DNA from 4 places in the Xanthobacter variabilis genome. Region 4 is predicted to be linked to each of the others. Evidence: predicted binding sites of a transcription regulator. Region 4 holds the regulator's gene; each other region holds the start of a gene.
What was found. Region 4 encodes LexA, which represses DNA repair genes until DNA is damaged. Its sites were predicted from a motif close to TGTTCNNNNTGTGTTCNG; they were not measured.
Positions count from the first base shown of each region.

Region 1: the regulator LexA is predicted to act here: its motif matches at 1,512-1,529, upstream of V5F26_RS13250 (metallopeptidase family protein).
Region 2: the regulator LexA is predicted to act here: its motif matches at 2,408-2,425, upstream of V5F26_RS06090 (YifB family Mg chelatase-like AAA ATPase).
Region 3: the regulator LexA is predicted to act here: its motif matches at 1,839-1,856, upstream of uvrA (excinuclease ABC subunit UvrA).

Region 1 is NZ_CM195533.1:3,048,909-3,052,568, forward strand. It holds gene leuC (3-isopropylmalate dehydratase large subunit) at 1-1,189, shown strand, start outside; gene V5F26_RS13250 (metallopeptidase family protein) at 1,642-2,094, shown strand; gene V5F26_RS13255 (cytochrome b) at 2,156-2,716, shown strand; gene leuD (3-isopropylmalate dehydratase small subunit) at 2,788-3,393, shown strand.
Region 2 is NZ_CM195533.1:1,410,377-1,414,036, reverse strand. It holds gene V5F26_RS06105 (PepSY domain-containing protein) at 1-70, shown strand, start outside; gene V5F26_RS06100 (class I SAM-dependent methyltransferase) at 74-856, opposite strand; gene V5F26_RS06095 (MFS transporter) at 953-2,230, opposite strand; gene V5F26_RS06090 (YifB family Mg chelatase-like AAA ATPase) at 2,485-3,660, shown strand, end outside.
Region 3 is NZ_CM195533.1:3,672,337-3,675,996, reverse strand. It holds gene uvrA (excinuclease ABC subunit UvrA) at 1-1,572, opposite strand, end outside; gene ssb (single-stranded DNA-binding protein) at 2,093-2,632, shown strand; gene gyrA (DNA gyrase subunit A) at 2,980-3,660, shown strand, end outside.
Region 4 is NZ_CM195533.1:3,350,187-3,353,846, reverse strand. It holds gene V5F26_RS14680 (ComEC/Rec2 family competence protein) at 1-912, shown strand, start outside; gene lexA (transcriptional repressor LexA) at 928-1,641, opposite strand; gene V5F26_RS14670 (glycosyl transferase family 90) at 1,816-2,805, opposite strand; gene V5F26_RS14665 (molybdopterin molybdotransferase MoeA) at 2,810-3,660, opposite strand, start outside.

The DNA.
Region 1 (3,660 bases), 300 kb from region 4:
CCCCGACCCGGAGAGCGTCGCCCAGATCGCGGCTCTCGCCGAGAACACCAAGGAATTCGGCGTCGAGTACTACGACGCGTTCGACAAGCGTCAGGGCGTGGTGCACGTGGTGGGCCCGGAAGAGGGCTTCACCCTGCCAGGCACCACCATCGTCTGCGGTGACAGCCACACCTCCACCCACGGCGCGTTCGGCGCCCTCGCCCATGGCATCGGCACGTCCGAGGTGGAGCACGTGCTCGCCACCCAGACGCTGATCCAGAAGAAGGCGAAGAACATGCGCGTCACCGTCGACGGGAAGCTTCCCGAAGGCGTGGGCGCCAAGGACGTCATCCTCGCCATCATCGGCACCATCGGCACCGCCGGCGGCACCGGCTATGTGGTGGAGTTCGCGGGCGAGGCCATCCGTTCCCTCTCCATGGAAGGGCGGATGACCGTGTGCAACATGACCATCGAGGGCGGCGCCCGCGCCGGCCTGATCGCCCCCGACGAGAAGGCGTTCGAATATCTCAAGGGCCGCCCCAAGGCGCCGACGGGCGAGGCCTGGGAAGCGGCTCTGCGCTATTGGCAGACCCTGCGCACCGATGAGGGCGCGGTATTCGACCATGAGGTGCGCCTCGACGGCGCCAACCTGCCGCCCATCGTCTCCTGGGGCACCAGCCCTGAGGACGTGATCTCGGTGGAAGGCGTGGTGCCCGATCCGGAGCTGATCGCGGACGAGGTGAAGCGGGCAGCCAAGAAGCGCGCGCTCGCTTATATGGGCCTCACCGCCGGCACCAAGATGACCGATATCGCCATCGACCGGGTGTTCATCGGTTCCTGCACCAATGGCCGCATCGAGGACATGCGCGCCGCGGCGGCCATCGTCGCCGGCCACACCATCAATCCGAACGTGTCGGCCATGGTGGTTCCCGGCTCTGGCCTGGTGAAGGAGCAGGCGGAGGCGGAGGGCCTCGACAAGGTCTTCACCGCCGCCGGCTTCGAGTGGCGCGAGCCGGGCTGCTCCATGTGCCTGGCCATGAACGCCGATCGGCTGAAGCCGGAGGAGCGCTGCGCCTCCACCTCGAACCGCAATTTCGAGGGCCGCCAGGGCTTCAAGGGGCGCACCCATCTGGTGTCGCCCGCCATGGCGGCGGCGGCGGCCATCGCCGGCCACTTCGTGGACGTGCGCTCGTTCCCCAAGGCGGGTTGAGGTCAAGCAGCTGTTGCACGCGGGCGACGCGCCATCTCAAATGGCACGTCGCCCCGTCACAACAGCGTGATCGCGCGCGGTCAATGCTACCCGCGCCCCGGCGGTCCCGATCAGGCGGGCGTGGCGGCGGTGAAGGCGGAAGCCGTCGCCGTGGCTTCGTGAGGGGCGAAAAAGGCAGCAATTCCAAGGATGGTCGCCAGGGCACCGGCGACCGCAAGCTTGCGAAGCATGGTGGTTCTCCTGATCTCTGTCTGCCGCCTCAACGGTGGAGAAGATTAAGAGTTCCTTAACCATAATGGAGCGGGGCGCCCCCAAACGGTGTCGTCCTTCTGGTGTTCCTCAAGTTCACGGCGCCGTGATGACCAAGATGTGCATCGCAAACATCTTGTCCCGCACGTGCTTCGTATTCGACGGGAACTGACCCGCGTGGGTTTGGGCTCAAGGAGCAGGGGATGTCGGCCAAAGCGAAATCCGGGGAGAGCACCCGCGCCATGCCCGCGCGCTCATGGGCTCGCCTTGAGGCGCCGACGCTGGCGGACCTGGAGGCACTGGCCCATGAGGCCTTCACCCATCTGCCGACCGAATTCCGCAGGCTGTGCGCCGATGTGGTGATCGTGATCGAGGATTTTCCCACCGATGAGGTGCTGGACGCCCTCGGCGCGGAAACCCCTTTCGATCTGCTGGGCCTGTTCCAGGGCGTGGGCCAGGCCCAGGGTGGGGCGCTGACGCAGACCGGGCAGATGCCGAACATGGTCTTCCTCTATCGCCGGCCGATCCTCGATTACTGGGCCGAGCACGAGGAGGCGCTGGGCGATATCGTCACCCATGTGCTGGTGCACGAGATCGGCCATCACTTCGGCCTGTCGGACGACGACATGGCCACCGTTGAAGAGCAGGCGGATTAAGCGCCATGCTGGAGCCCATTGGAGTCGAGGCCCGCAGCGGGTCCGAACAAGGAACTTTCCTATGCCCGTCGATCCTTCCCTGACGCGCTATCCGGCCCTGCCGCGGGCCCTGCACTGGCTGACCGTGCTCGCGGTGATCGTGGTCTATGGCGTGACATATCTCGAGGCGTTCTTCGCGCGCGGCACGCCGGAGCGGGCGTGGATCTGGTGGACCCACATTTCGGTGGGCCTGTTTCTGCTGCTGGTTCTGGCGCTGCGCGTGCCGGTGCGCATCTTCGGTCCCATGCCGGGGCCGTCGCGGCAGATCAGCCGTCCGGTGGCGCTGGCGTCGGAGGCGGCGCACGGGCTGCTGTATCTGCTGGTGATCGTCACGCCGCTGGTGGGCATCTATCTCGCCTTTCTGCGGGGTGATGCCGTTACCTTCTTCTCGCTCTTCACCATCCCGTCGCCGGTGCCCGTGGACCGCGCGTTCGCCGGCACGGTGAAGGAGGTGCACGAGGTGCTGGCCAATGGCCTGGTGCTGCTGGCGCTGCTGCACGCGGCGGCGGCCATCGCCCACCATGTGGTGCTCAAGGATGACGTGCTGAAGCGGATGCTGCCGCAGCGCGGCGAGGGCGCCTGAGGCCGCTCTGGAATTTGGCGCGCCGGAGTGATCTGGCGCGCATGGCAAAGATTCGAACGAGGGTAGTTCCCATGGAGAAGTTCACGGTTCTGGAAGGCGTCGCGGCGCCGATGAAGCTGGTCAATGTCGATACCGACATGATCATCCCCAAGCAGTATTTGAAGACCATCCAGCGCACCGGCCTCGGCAAGGGCCTGTTCTCGGAGATGCGCTACAAGGAAGACGGGTCGGAGAACCCCGATTTCGTCCTCAACCAGCCGGCCTATCGCAAGGCGAAGATCCTGGTTGCGGGTGACAATTTCGGCTGCGGCTCGTCGCGTGAACATGCCCCCTGGGCGCTGCTCGACTTCGGCATCCGCTGCGTGATCTCCACCTCGTTCGCGGATATTTTCTACAACAACTGCTTCAAGAACGGCATCCTGCCCATCGTGGTGTCGAAGTCGGACCTCGACAAGCTGTTCGAGGATGCCGAGCGCGGCGCCAACGCGACACTGACCGTCGATCTGGCGGCCCAGGAGATCCTTGGCCCCGATGGTGGCAAGGTGAAGTTCGAGATCGACCCCTTCCGCAAGCGCTGCCTGCTGGAAGGGCTCGACGATATCGGCCTCACGCTCCAGAAGGCGCCCGCCATCGCTGCCTATGAGGCGGCCAAGGGGGCCGAGCGCCCCTGGCTCTGAACGCTCCGTGTTCGCGCATGATGAAGGGCACCCCCGGGGGTGCCCTTTTTCGTTTTCCAGCGCCTTCCGGTGCCGCTGACGCGCCTTCGTCACCGGAATCGGATTTCCAGGTCGTGCCGCCTGTCTGCTGCGGCACTGCGTCGATTCTTGTGGGAAAAGCTGGACCCGTCACGGCTTTCCCTTACTCTGTAGCCATTCCTGCATTTGGGCGGCCGTGCGCCAGGGGGGCGTGCGCCGGGCCTTTTGTTTTTTCGTTTCTCCGGAGGT
Region 2 (3,660 bases), 1.9 Mb from region 4:
CGCCGGCGCGCGCACCGAGGCGAAGGTGGATCCGCTCACCGGCAAGATCCTCTCCTCAAAGCCTGATTGAGGCTCACGCCGCGCGGGCCACCAGGGTCAGCGTGTCGAGGGTGAAGGTGCCGTCGGGCTCGATCTCGAAATGCTTCGCCACATCCCCGCTGGCGCCCCGCTGGAGGCTGCGGATGGCGTCCACATGGGCCTGCGGCGTGCGGATGCGCGCCACCCAGGAAGAGAATTCCAGCCGCAGCCGGTGTTCCTTCACCTCCTCCACCGCAAAGCCCGCGGCGGCCAGGTGTGCCTCCCATTCGATGCGGGAGAAGTCCCGCCCGTGGGACGGATCGCGCAGCAGCTCCAGGGCCTGGAGGAAGGTGTCGGCCACCGGCCATTCGGGCGCCACCACATCCATGAACAGCGCCCGGCCGCGCGGCTTCAACACGCGCCGCGCCTCGCCCAGCGCGGTCTGCAGGCTGCGCCAATGGTGGGCGCTGTAGCGCGAGGCCACCGCATCGAACGAGGCATCGGGAAAAGGCAGGGCCTCCGCCGCGCCCTGGGCGGTGACGATGTTGCCGATGTTGCGCCGCTTCGCCTCCGCAGCGACCGCCGCCAGCATGTCATCGGACAGGTCATAGGCCACCACCTCGCCCACGAAGGGCGCGGCGGTGAAGCTCACATGGCCGCCACCGCAGCCCAGATCGAGCAGGCGGCCCGGCCGCTCCCGCTTCAGCACCGCCGCCAGGGCTTCCAGGTCCGGCCCCTGCGCGTGCACCGCGCTTTCCACATAGGCGCCGGCCTGCGGCCCGAACTGCCGCGTCACCAGCCCTTCGATATTGGTGGCGCGCGAAGTCTCCTCGCCCATCGTATCCTCCTGATCTTATTGCTTCACGGCTGCTGAGGGTGGGCGCAAGCGCGTCGCGCCGCAAGCGCCTTCGCACGTCTCCGCCCGGCGCGCCCTTCAAGCCGCTGCACGATCCCGATCGGGGTGGTGGAAAGCCACCACCAGCAGCACCGAGGACAGGGCCAGCCCCGCCATCAGCAGGAACCCATCCGCGAACGAGCCGCGCAGGTGCAGCACCCAGCCGGTGAGCGCGGGCGCGAGGAACCCGGCCAAGGCGAACACGAAATCCATGATGCCAATAGCGGTCGCGGCCCGGTGCGGCACGATATCCACATTCACCGCGAAATAGGCCGCGTTGGCGCCCATGGAGGCGGCCACCGCCACGGTGATGCAGGCCACCGCCACCGGCAGGCTGGGATCAAACGCCACCGGGATGACGGCCAGAGCGGCCACCAGCTGCGTGCCGGCGATGAGATAGGAACGCGCCACCCGCAGCCGGCCCGTCACCTTCAACAGGTGGTCCGACCAATGCCCCATGGCCCACAGCACGACTGCCGCCGCGAGCCACGGCAGCACCGTGAAGGCACCCACCGTGGTGAGGTCGAGAGCGTAGACCTGGTGCAGGTAGCTCGGCAGCCAGGTCATGAAGAAGAAGAGAAAGTAACCGAAGACGAAGAACGCCCAATAGTTCACGACCAGAGTCGGGTTCGTCAGCAGCACCCGCGCCACGCCGCCCGCCCCCGCCGCGCCCCTGGCGCGCGCGCCGGGCGCCTCAGGCCGACCCGAGCGGATGCGCGCAAGCTCCGCCGCGTTCACATGGCGCGACTGCTCGGGCGCATTGCGAAACAGAAGAAGCCACAGCGGCACCCAGGCGATGGAGACCAGGAACAGCACACCGAACGTCCAGCGCCAATCCAGATGCGCCAGAAGCTGGGTGACCACGGGCCCGCCCACGGCCAGCGCGACCGGCACCGCCACCAGGGCATAGCCGAGGGCGCTCGCCTGCTCGTGCGGCGGCAGCCAGCGCCCCACCGCCCCGGTCATGGCGGGAAAATTCGGCCCCTCGGCCACCCCCAGCATGACCCGTGCCGCGTAGAGCGCGAAGAAACCGGTGGCGACACCCGTCAGGCCGATGGAGACGCTCCACACCAGGGCCGCCACCGCCAGCACGCCCCGCGCGCCCCATCGATCCACCGCGATGCCGCCGATCAGCGTGGTCACCGCATAGCCGAGGCCGAACGCGCCGAGGATCGTGCCGGCATCCAGCTTCGATAGCCCCAGCGACTGCTCCATGAGCGGAATGGCATAGGAAATGGCGGCGCGATCGATGTAGTTCACCACCGTGATGGCGAACAGCAGGAACACCACCACGAACCGGAAACGCGTCGCCGCCATCAGCCTGTCTCCGCCTCTGCCCCATGCCCGGCCCGCGCCAAAGCCGGCGTGCCGTGAGCCCATGTGAATACCACATCCTGAATACCACATCGGCCAGCCCGCGCGCACGCATCGCGCCCGCCCCCTCGGCACGCGACCACGGATGTTGCGCCCGTCAGCGCCTCCGCTCCACAACTGCGTTCCCATTTCGTTCTTGCCGCAGGCTGTACCTTTGGGTAGGATTTTGCAATCCAGGGCTGAGTGGGGGATGAGCGGTGATCCAGCGGGTGGCGACGGTCGCATTCGAGGGTGTGGAGGCACGCCCGGTGGATGTGCAGGTGCACGTGGCCCCGGGGCTACCCGCCTTCAGCATCGTCGGCCTGCCCGACAAGGCGGTGACCGAGGCCAAGGAGCGCGTGCGCGCGGCGCTGATCGCGTCCGGTCTCGCATTGCCCGCCCGCCGCATCACCATCAATCTCGCCCCCGCCGACCTGCCGAAGGAAGGCTCCCATTACGATCTGCCCATTGCCCTGGGCCTCATGGCCGCCATCGGCGCCATCCCAGGGGAAGCACTGGCGGGCTTCACCGTGGTGGGCGAGCTGGCGCTGGACGGCACTCTGGCAGCGGTGGCCGGCGTTCTTCCCGCCGCCATCGGTGCCAATGCGCGCGGGCACGGGCTCATCTGCCCGCAGCCGTGCGGGGCTGAGGCCGCGTGGGCGAGCCCCGAAATGGAGATCCTCGCTCCCGCCACGCTCATCGAGCTCACCAATCACATGACCGGGCGCCAGGCCATGTCGCGTCCCGAGCCGCGCATGAAGGCCGCCGGGACGAACGGCCTCGACCTCAGGGACGTGAAGGGGCAGGAAACGGCGAAGCGCGCCTTGGAGGTGGCCGCGGCGGGCGGCCACAATCTTCTGTTCATCGGCCCGCCGGGCGCTGGCAAATCCATGCTGGCCCAGCGCCTGCCCTCCATCCTCCCTCCGCTCGCGCCGGCGGAGATGCTGTCCGTTTCCATGATCGCCTCGGTGGCGGGTGCCATCGAAGACGGAGCGCTAGTCAGCCGCCGCCCGTTCCGCGCGCCGCACCATTCCGCCAGCATGGCCGCCATGGTGGGGGGCGGCGCCAAGGCCCGGCCAGGCGAAGCCTCCCTTGCCCATAATGGCGTCTTGTTCCTCGACGAGCTACCCGAGTTCTCCCCCCAGGTGCTGGATTCGCTGCGCCAGCCGCTGGAAACCGGTGAAGTGCTGATCGCGCGCGCCAATCACCGCGTCACCTATCCCGCGCGCTTCCAGCTCATCGCGGCCATGAACCCCTGCCGGTGCGGACGCGCGGGAGAGCCAGGCTACACCTGCAAGCGCGGGGCACGCTGCGCCGACGAGTATCAGGCCCGCCTATCCGGCCCCTTCCTCGACCGCATCGACATCCATCTGGAAGTCCCTGCGGTGAGCGCG
Region 3 (3,660 bases), 320 kb from region 4:
CGACAGGGTCCCCGATGAGCGCGCAAGCGTGAGGTATTCCAGTCCGACATCCAGCAGAAAGCTGAGCCGCTCGCGGATCTCCTTCAAAATGCGTCCGGCAATCTCGTTCTGCTTGTGCGTGAGTTGTGCCGGCAGTGCCTCGAACCACCGGGCCGCAGCCTTCACGGAGAGCTCGCCCACCTCGCCGATATGCTTGCCGGCAACCTTCACCGCGAGCGCCTCGGGTTTCAGCCGGTAACCGCCACAGGCCGAGCAGGGAACCGTAGAGAAATACTTGGAAATTTCCTCGCGGGCCCAGTCGCTGTCCGTCTCCTTCCAGCGCCGCTCCAGGTTGCGCACCACGCCTTCGAAGGCCTTCTCGGTGTCGTAGGCCCGCATTCCGTCATTATAAGAAAAGACGATCTTCTCTCCGTCCGAGCCGTAGAGCAGGACGTCACGCGCTTTCTCGGGGAGATCGCACCACGGAACCGAAAGATTGAAATGGTAATGCTTGGCGAGGGCGTCCAGCGTCTGCCCGTAATAGGGGGACGTCGACTTCGCCCACGGCGCGATAGCTCCCTGTTTCAGAGAGCGCATCCTGTCCGGCACCACGAGATCGGCGTCGATGGTCTGCTCAACGCCCAGCCCATCGCAGGCCGGGCACGCGCCGAACGGATTGTTGAAGGAGAAAAGCCGAGGCTCGATTTCCGGAATGGTGAAGCCCGAGACGGGGCAGGCGAATTTCTCGGAGAACAGAATGCGCCGCGGCGCACCCGCCTCATCCTTTTCATCCGCGAATTCCGCCACTGCAATTCCATCGGCCAGCCCGAGAGCGGTCTCGAAACTGTCTGCAAGCCGCTGTGCGAGATCCGGGCGGACGACGATCCGATCGACCACGACGTCGATGTCGTGCTTGAACTTCTTGTCTAGCGCGGGCGCGTCCGCGATTTCATGGAAGGTGCCGTCGATCTTGACGCGCTGGAAGCCCTTTTTCATCCAATCGGCAAGTTCCTTGCGGTACTCGCCCTTGCGTCCGCGGACGACCGGCGCGAGCAGGAACAGTCGTGCGCCCTCGGGCAAGGCGAGCACGCGGTCCACCATCTGCGAAACCGTCTGACTCTCAATGGGCAGTCCGGTCGCCGGCGAGTAGGGAACGCCCGTGCGCGCCCACAGCAAACGCATGTAATCGTAGATTTCAGTCACCGTACCCACAGTGGAGCGCGGATTCTTGGAGGTGGTCTTCTGCTCGATGGAGATCGCCGGCGACAGGCCATCAATCTGGTCCACGTCCGGCTTTTGCATCATCTCCAGAAACTGGCGCGCATAAGCGGAGAGGCTCTCCACATACCGCCGCTGCCCTTCCGCATAGATGGTATCAAAGGCGAGAGAGCTCTTGCCGGAACCGGACAGGCCGGTGAAAACCACCAGCGCATCGCGTGGAACTTCCAAGTCCACGTTTTTCAGATTGTGCTCGCGCGCACCCCGGACGGACAAGGCGCGGGCGTCGCGCCGCTGGGCCGGCTGCCCACTGGTTTTCGAAGCAGGCGTGGCAAGCGGGGCGGAGCCCCTGGGGGGAAAGGCGCGATCCGACATGAAATCCAACCCGCGCGGCTTTGACGCCGGCGCGACACATTTGGGGTAGGGAGGCTGCCGCCTCTTGCAGCAGGGAAGTGCAAGCGCGGGAAGGCGGCATGATGGCGAAAGATGCCCATGCTTTCCAGTCCCCGCCATGCATAGCGCTTAGGATGCGCCAAGGCCGCACTTGGAGGCATCCGGCTTCGTTGCATCTAAGTCCGGAGTACGGTCCCGTCGCTTCCGCGTCATCGTCGCGCGCCCTAAATCCCGAATATCACCATGAATAGAACATACCGAGAACCTTGCGGCGGCGCGAGTCAAAATCCGGGAGGCTTTCGAAAAAAAACGCCTTGCTCCTGCGCATGGCGGAGGCTAGAACATAAGTGGAACACCTGGGCCGCTGGGTGTGCGGTCTCGCCGTCCCTGGCGGACTTTGCGGTGGACAACGCCGCGAGGGGTTCGCATGTGTCCGCGCTGCGGATAGGGTGCGCGGCATTGAACGCCCCGAGGGGCGGTGCGCGAAATGGGGAGGCGGGTGATGGCCGGCAGCGTCAATAAGGTGATCCTGATCGGCAATCTGGGACGCGATCCCGAGATCCGCTCATTCCAGAGCGGCGGGCGTGTCTGCAATCTGCGCATTGCGACGTCGGAGAGCTGGCGCGACAAGGCAAGCGGCGAGCGTCGGGACCGGACGGAATGGCACACGGTCGCGATTTACAACGAAAATCTCATCAACGTGGCCGAACGTTTTTTGAAGAAGGGCTCGAAGGTCTATCTCGAAGGGCAGCTCGAGACCCGGAAATATGAGAAGGACGGACGCGAAGTCTATGTGACTGAGGTCACCTTGCGTCCGTTCCGCGGGGAGCTGACTTTGCTCGACGGTCGGTCTGGCGGGGAGGCAAGCGAGGATTTCGGCGGCGGCTCCGATTTCGGATCGCAGAGCCCGATGGGAGGCGGCTATAGCGGCGGTGGCTATGGTGGCGGTTCCAGTGGTGGCCGTAGGTCGGGTGGCTCCGCGGGCGGGGCGAGTGGCGGCGGGCGTCCGTCCAACGACCTGGATGATGAGATTCCCTTCTGAGGATCGGTGCGGAGGCGCGAGGCCGTGCGGCTGGGGAGGCGGGTGCGCCTTGGACTTCGCGTTGCGGCGGAAGCATTGGCGGGACGTGGCGTCGGAACGGGTCGGTGCTTGTCACTTGCCCCATGAGGATGGATGTCGCCGGAGGGGTCGATCCGGACTCTGTGTCCACGGCGTCAGGCCGGTTTCGACGCAAAACCGCCGGAATGTTTGGTCGTGGCGCGGCACTTCCCATCTAAGGCGTTGATTTTCAATATATAAAAATCATTGTCTCTGGGGGGTTTTGCTGGCGTTGGGGCGATGAATCGGCTAAAAGTCGATCGTTCCAATCACGATGAGAGTGTCGACTTTTGGCCGATCCCGAGACGCCGAAGCCCGGCAGCGAGCCGCCTTCGGATATCACGCCGGTTTCCATTACCGAGGAACTCTCGCGCTCCTATCTCGATTACGCGATGAGCGTGATCGTCGCCCGTGCTTTGCCCGACGTGCGCGATGGTCTGAAGCCGGTGCATCGCCGCATCCTGTTCTCGATGCACGAGAATGGCTACGAGTGGAACAAGCAATACCGTAAGTCTGCCCGCGTGGTGGGTGATGTGATCGGTAAGTATCACCCGCACGGTGATCAGTCGGTCTATGATGCGTTGGTGCGCATGGCTCAGGATTTCGCCATGCGGGTGCCGCTGGTGGATGGTCAGGGTAATTTCGGCTCGGTCGACGGCGATGCACCGGCGGCGATGCGCTATACCGAGGTGCGGCTCGAGAAGATTACGAACACTCTGCTGGACGATCTCGACAAAGACACCGTCGATTTCCAGGGGAACTACGACAATACGGAGCACGAGCCGTGTGTTCTTCCTGCCAAGTTCCCGAACCTTCTGGTGAACGGCGCCGGCGGCATCGCGGTGGGCATGGCCACCAATATCCCGCCTCACAATCTCGGCGAAGTCATCGACGCGACGGTTGCGCTTATCGATGATCCGTCCCTGGAGCCCGAGGCGCTGCTGGAGCTGCTGCCGGGGCCGGACTTCCCC
Region 4 (3,660 bases):
TTCCTTGCGGGGATCGTGGTCACCGCCTTGGTGGCCGGCTCCGCCAGCGGCCCGTTCGCCGCCTATCACTTCCAGAGATTCGCCCCCTACGGGTTGCTGGCCAATCTCGCCGCCATGCCCGCCGTCTCGCTGCTGGTCATGCCGTTCGGCCTTATCGGCGTGCTGCTGATGCCCTTTGGCTGGGACGGGCTGGCCTGGCCCGTCATGGGCACCGGCATCGAGATCATGCTGGCGGTGTCGGATTACGTCGCCGGGTTGCCGGGCGCGGATGCTCGAATCGACACGGTGAACACCGCAGCTCTGCTGTGGTTCAGCCTCGCCCTCCTGTCCACCTGCCTGCTGCGCGGGCTACCGAGCCTCATCGCCGTCCCGGCCTTCGCCTTCGCCCTCGCCGCCTCAGGCCCCCTAAAGCCGCCGGATGTACTGATCGCCCCCAATGCGACGACCGTGGCGGTGCGTGGAGGCGACGGCCGACTTTCCGTGGTGGGGGCCAAGGGCCAGCGCATCCTGGTGGAGCAATGGTTGGCCCGCGAGGGCGACCGCCGCACGGCGCGCTCGCCTGAACTCGACAATGGCTTTGCCTGCGACCCGATGGGTTGTGCCGCCCCTCTGCCAGGCGGCGGCACGATCGCGATTTCGCGCCGCGCGGAGGGGCTCGCTGCCGATTGCCTCAACGCCCGCATCGTCGTGACCCGAGACACACCGCCTGCGGGATGTCCCGCCCGTGTCGTGACGCCGACGGATCTCGACCGCACCGGTACGCTGGCCTTCTTCCGAGACGAAGCGGGCCTGCGTGAACAGCCCACGCGCGACCCTTCCATTCGCCGGCCTTGGCTGCCCCCGCTTCCGCCCGCCCCGTCCGGCAAGACCGAAGCCGCCAACGAGGCCGAGGATGACGCCGCGACGGAGTGAGACCGCGCCCCGCCCTCAGTAGCGCCGCATCAAGCCGACAAGCCGACCCTGGATGCGCACCCGGTCCGGGCCGAAGATGCGGGTTTCATAGGCTGGATTGGCTGCCTCCAGCGCGATGGAGGCGCCCTTTTTCCGGAGCCGCTTGAGCGTTGCTTCCTCTTCGTCCACCAGCGCCACGATGATGTCGCCGGTTTCGGCGCTGTCGCATTTGCGGATCAGCACGGTGTCACCGTCGAGAATGCCCGCTTCGATCATGCTGTCGCCGCGCACTTCGAGCGCGAAATGCTCGCCCTGGCCCAGCATTTCGGGCGGAACGTTCAATGTGGCGCTGCGGCTCTGAATGGCCGATATGGGCGTGCCGGCCGCGATGCGGCCCATGACGGGCACCGCGACGGTCTGTCCGCTTTCCCCCTCATCCTCGGCAACAGGGCGGACCTTGCCGAGGCTGCCCTCGATGACCGAGGGAGAGAAGCCGCGTCCCGCGCCCCGTTGCGTCGTGAGGCCGGGCGCCACGCTGTCCGGCAGGCGAACCACCTCCAGGGCGCGGGCGCGATTGGGCAGGCGCCGGATGAAACCGCGTTCTTCCAGCGCGGTGATGAGGCGATGGATGCCCGACTTGGAGCGCAGGTCCAGCGCCTCCTTCATTTCATCGAAGGACGGCGGCACGCCGGTTTCCTTAAGCCGCTCATGGATGAAGCGAAGCAGGTCGTATTGCTTGCGCGTCAGCATCTCACCCCCCGTTCCCGGTGCCGCCGACCACCAGCGGTGCGGCCCTGCCGGACAGTTCGGCAGGGGCGGCAAGCGCGCGATGGTGTCGCAAATATGCGAAACAAATCATGAACAGCTTCTATCTGTTCCTTTTGTGTTCCGCAAGGGTGAAGATCTCTTTGGCGCGATCTTTCTTCACGTGAAGAGCGAAGCCGACTGCGGCCAGGGCTCGGCTTGCCCAGTGCGCTCGAAATATTTCTGCAGAACGAGAAGTGCGATGAGCCGCTCACGCCTCGGATTGAAGAATTGCCGAACATAGGCCTGTGCATTGGCAATGATCGTGCGCGCTTCATCCGGATGTCGATTGAAATAATCTATTTTCTCATCCAGGTCGTCATAATCGGCTTGGAGCTCGACATAATGGATGCCGGGCTTCAGCGTGCCTTCCATGAACCAGGTTTCATATCGCGGCGGAGGCATGAAACAGAGGGAGTTCGACGCCATGATCCATTTCAGGTTCGTGGCCACATCATTCCCCTCGATGGAGAGGATGTACTTGTAGCCGAGCTGTTGGAATGGCGAGAGATAGGGCTTCGGTGGCGGGCCGCCGGGAGATGCGGAGACGGAGCCGATGTCGCAGCGGGGATTGGTGGCGTGGCGGGCGATGAGACGTTGGCGCCACGGGAGATTGCCGCCGCCGCGCCAGACCGCCATGGGACGCTTCTCGTCGAAGGAGAGGCGGTCGCGGTACAGCTGGTAGTGGCGGAATCGGTCGAGCTTCAACAGGACCGAATTCTGGTTGTCGCCGGCAATGGGGCGGCTCTTCAGAATGGTGGGCTGGTCGGGAACGGCGATGACGTCACCGAACTGATAGCGGGGGCGGAGCGGCGCCGAAAAGGCGTGCAGGGCCTCCATCAGGTCGTAATAATAGCGGCTGCCCGACCGCACGTGGGGGCGCGGCATGAGGGTGATGGGGTGCGGCACGCCGGCCGCAAGTTTGTTGTAGTAGTTGACGCGGAACACAAGGTCCGCATCCGCGCCATGGGCCTGCGCCATGCGGCGCGCGGCGGCGAGCTGCGGGGCGTGCAGGGCGTGGGGAGCAAGGTCGCGGAGCAGGCCTTGCACGTAATAGGTCACGCGCCGCGCGGCCTTTTCGATCTCGAAGCTCAGATTGCCCGTGGCCATGGCATCAATCGTGGAATGGGATGATTTCGCAGGGGTCGCCGGCCTTGGCAGCGGGGGCGAACGGCGGGCGCACCAGCAGGCAATCGGCCGCCGCGAGCACGCTCAGCATGGCGCTGTCCTGGGACGCGGCGGGCGTGACCCGCACCGAGCCGTCGACGTCATGCTCCATATGGGCGCGCATGAAATCTCGCCGCTGATCATTGGAGGGCACGGCGACGGCGAGCCGGGCAGGGGCGGTGCGCACAACAGCGGCGGCATCGCCCTGCATGGCCCGCACCAGCGGCTCGAGGAACAACAGCGCGCACACATGAGAGGAGACGGGGTTGCCGGGCAGGCCCAGGCACCGCACGGCGCCGCGGGTGCCGAACATCAGCGGCTTGCCCGGGCGCAGCGCGATCTTGTGCACATAGAGGTCCACGCCCTCGGCGCGCAGGGCGGGTGCCATCAGGTCATGATCGCCAACCGAGGCACCGCCAGACGACACCACAAGATCAAAATCCCCATTGAGGGCACGGGCGACCACGGCGCGGATGTCGGCGAGTTCGTCGCCCACCAGCCCAAGGTCTGTCACCACGGCTCCGGCGCGGCTGGCGAGGGCTGCGAGGCCAAACGCGTTGGACACCACGATTTCACCCTCCGCCCCCGTACCGCGGCCGGGCAGCACCAGCTCGTCGCCGGTCTGGATGATGGCGACGCGGGGCCGGCGGGCCACCGGGATGGTGGCATGGTCCATGGCCGCGGCCAGCATGATGTCGCGGCTGGTGAGGCGGCGACCGGCGCGCAGCCCAGGCGCGCCTTGCAGGAAATCGCAGCCAAGCTTGCGGACATTGCGCAGGGCGGCGGTTGCCGCCGTGG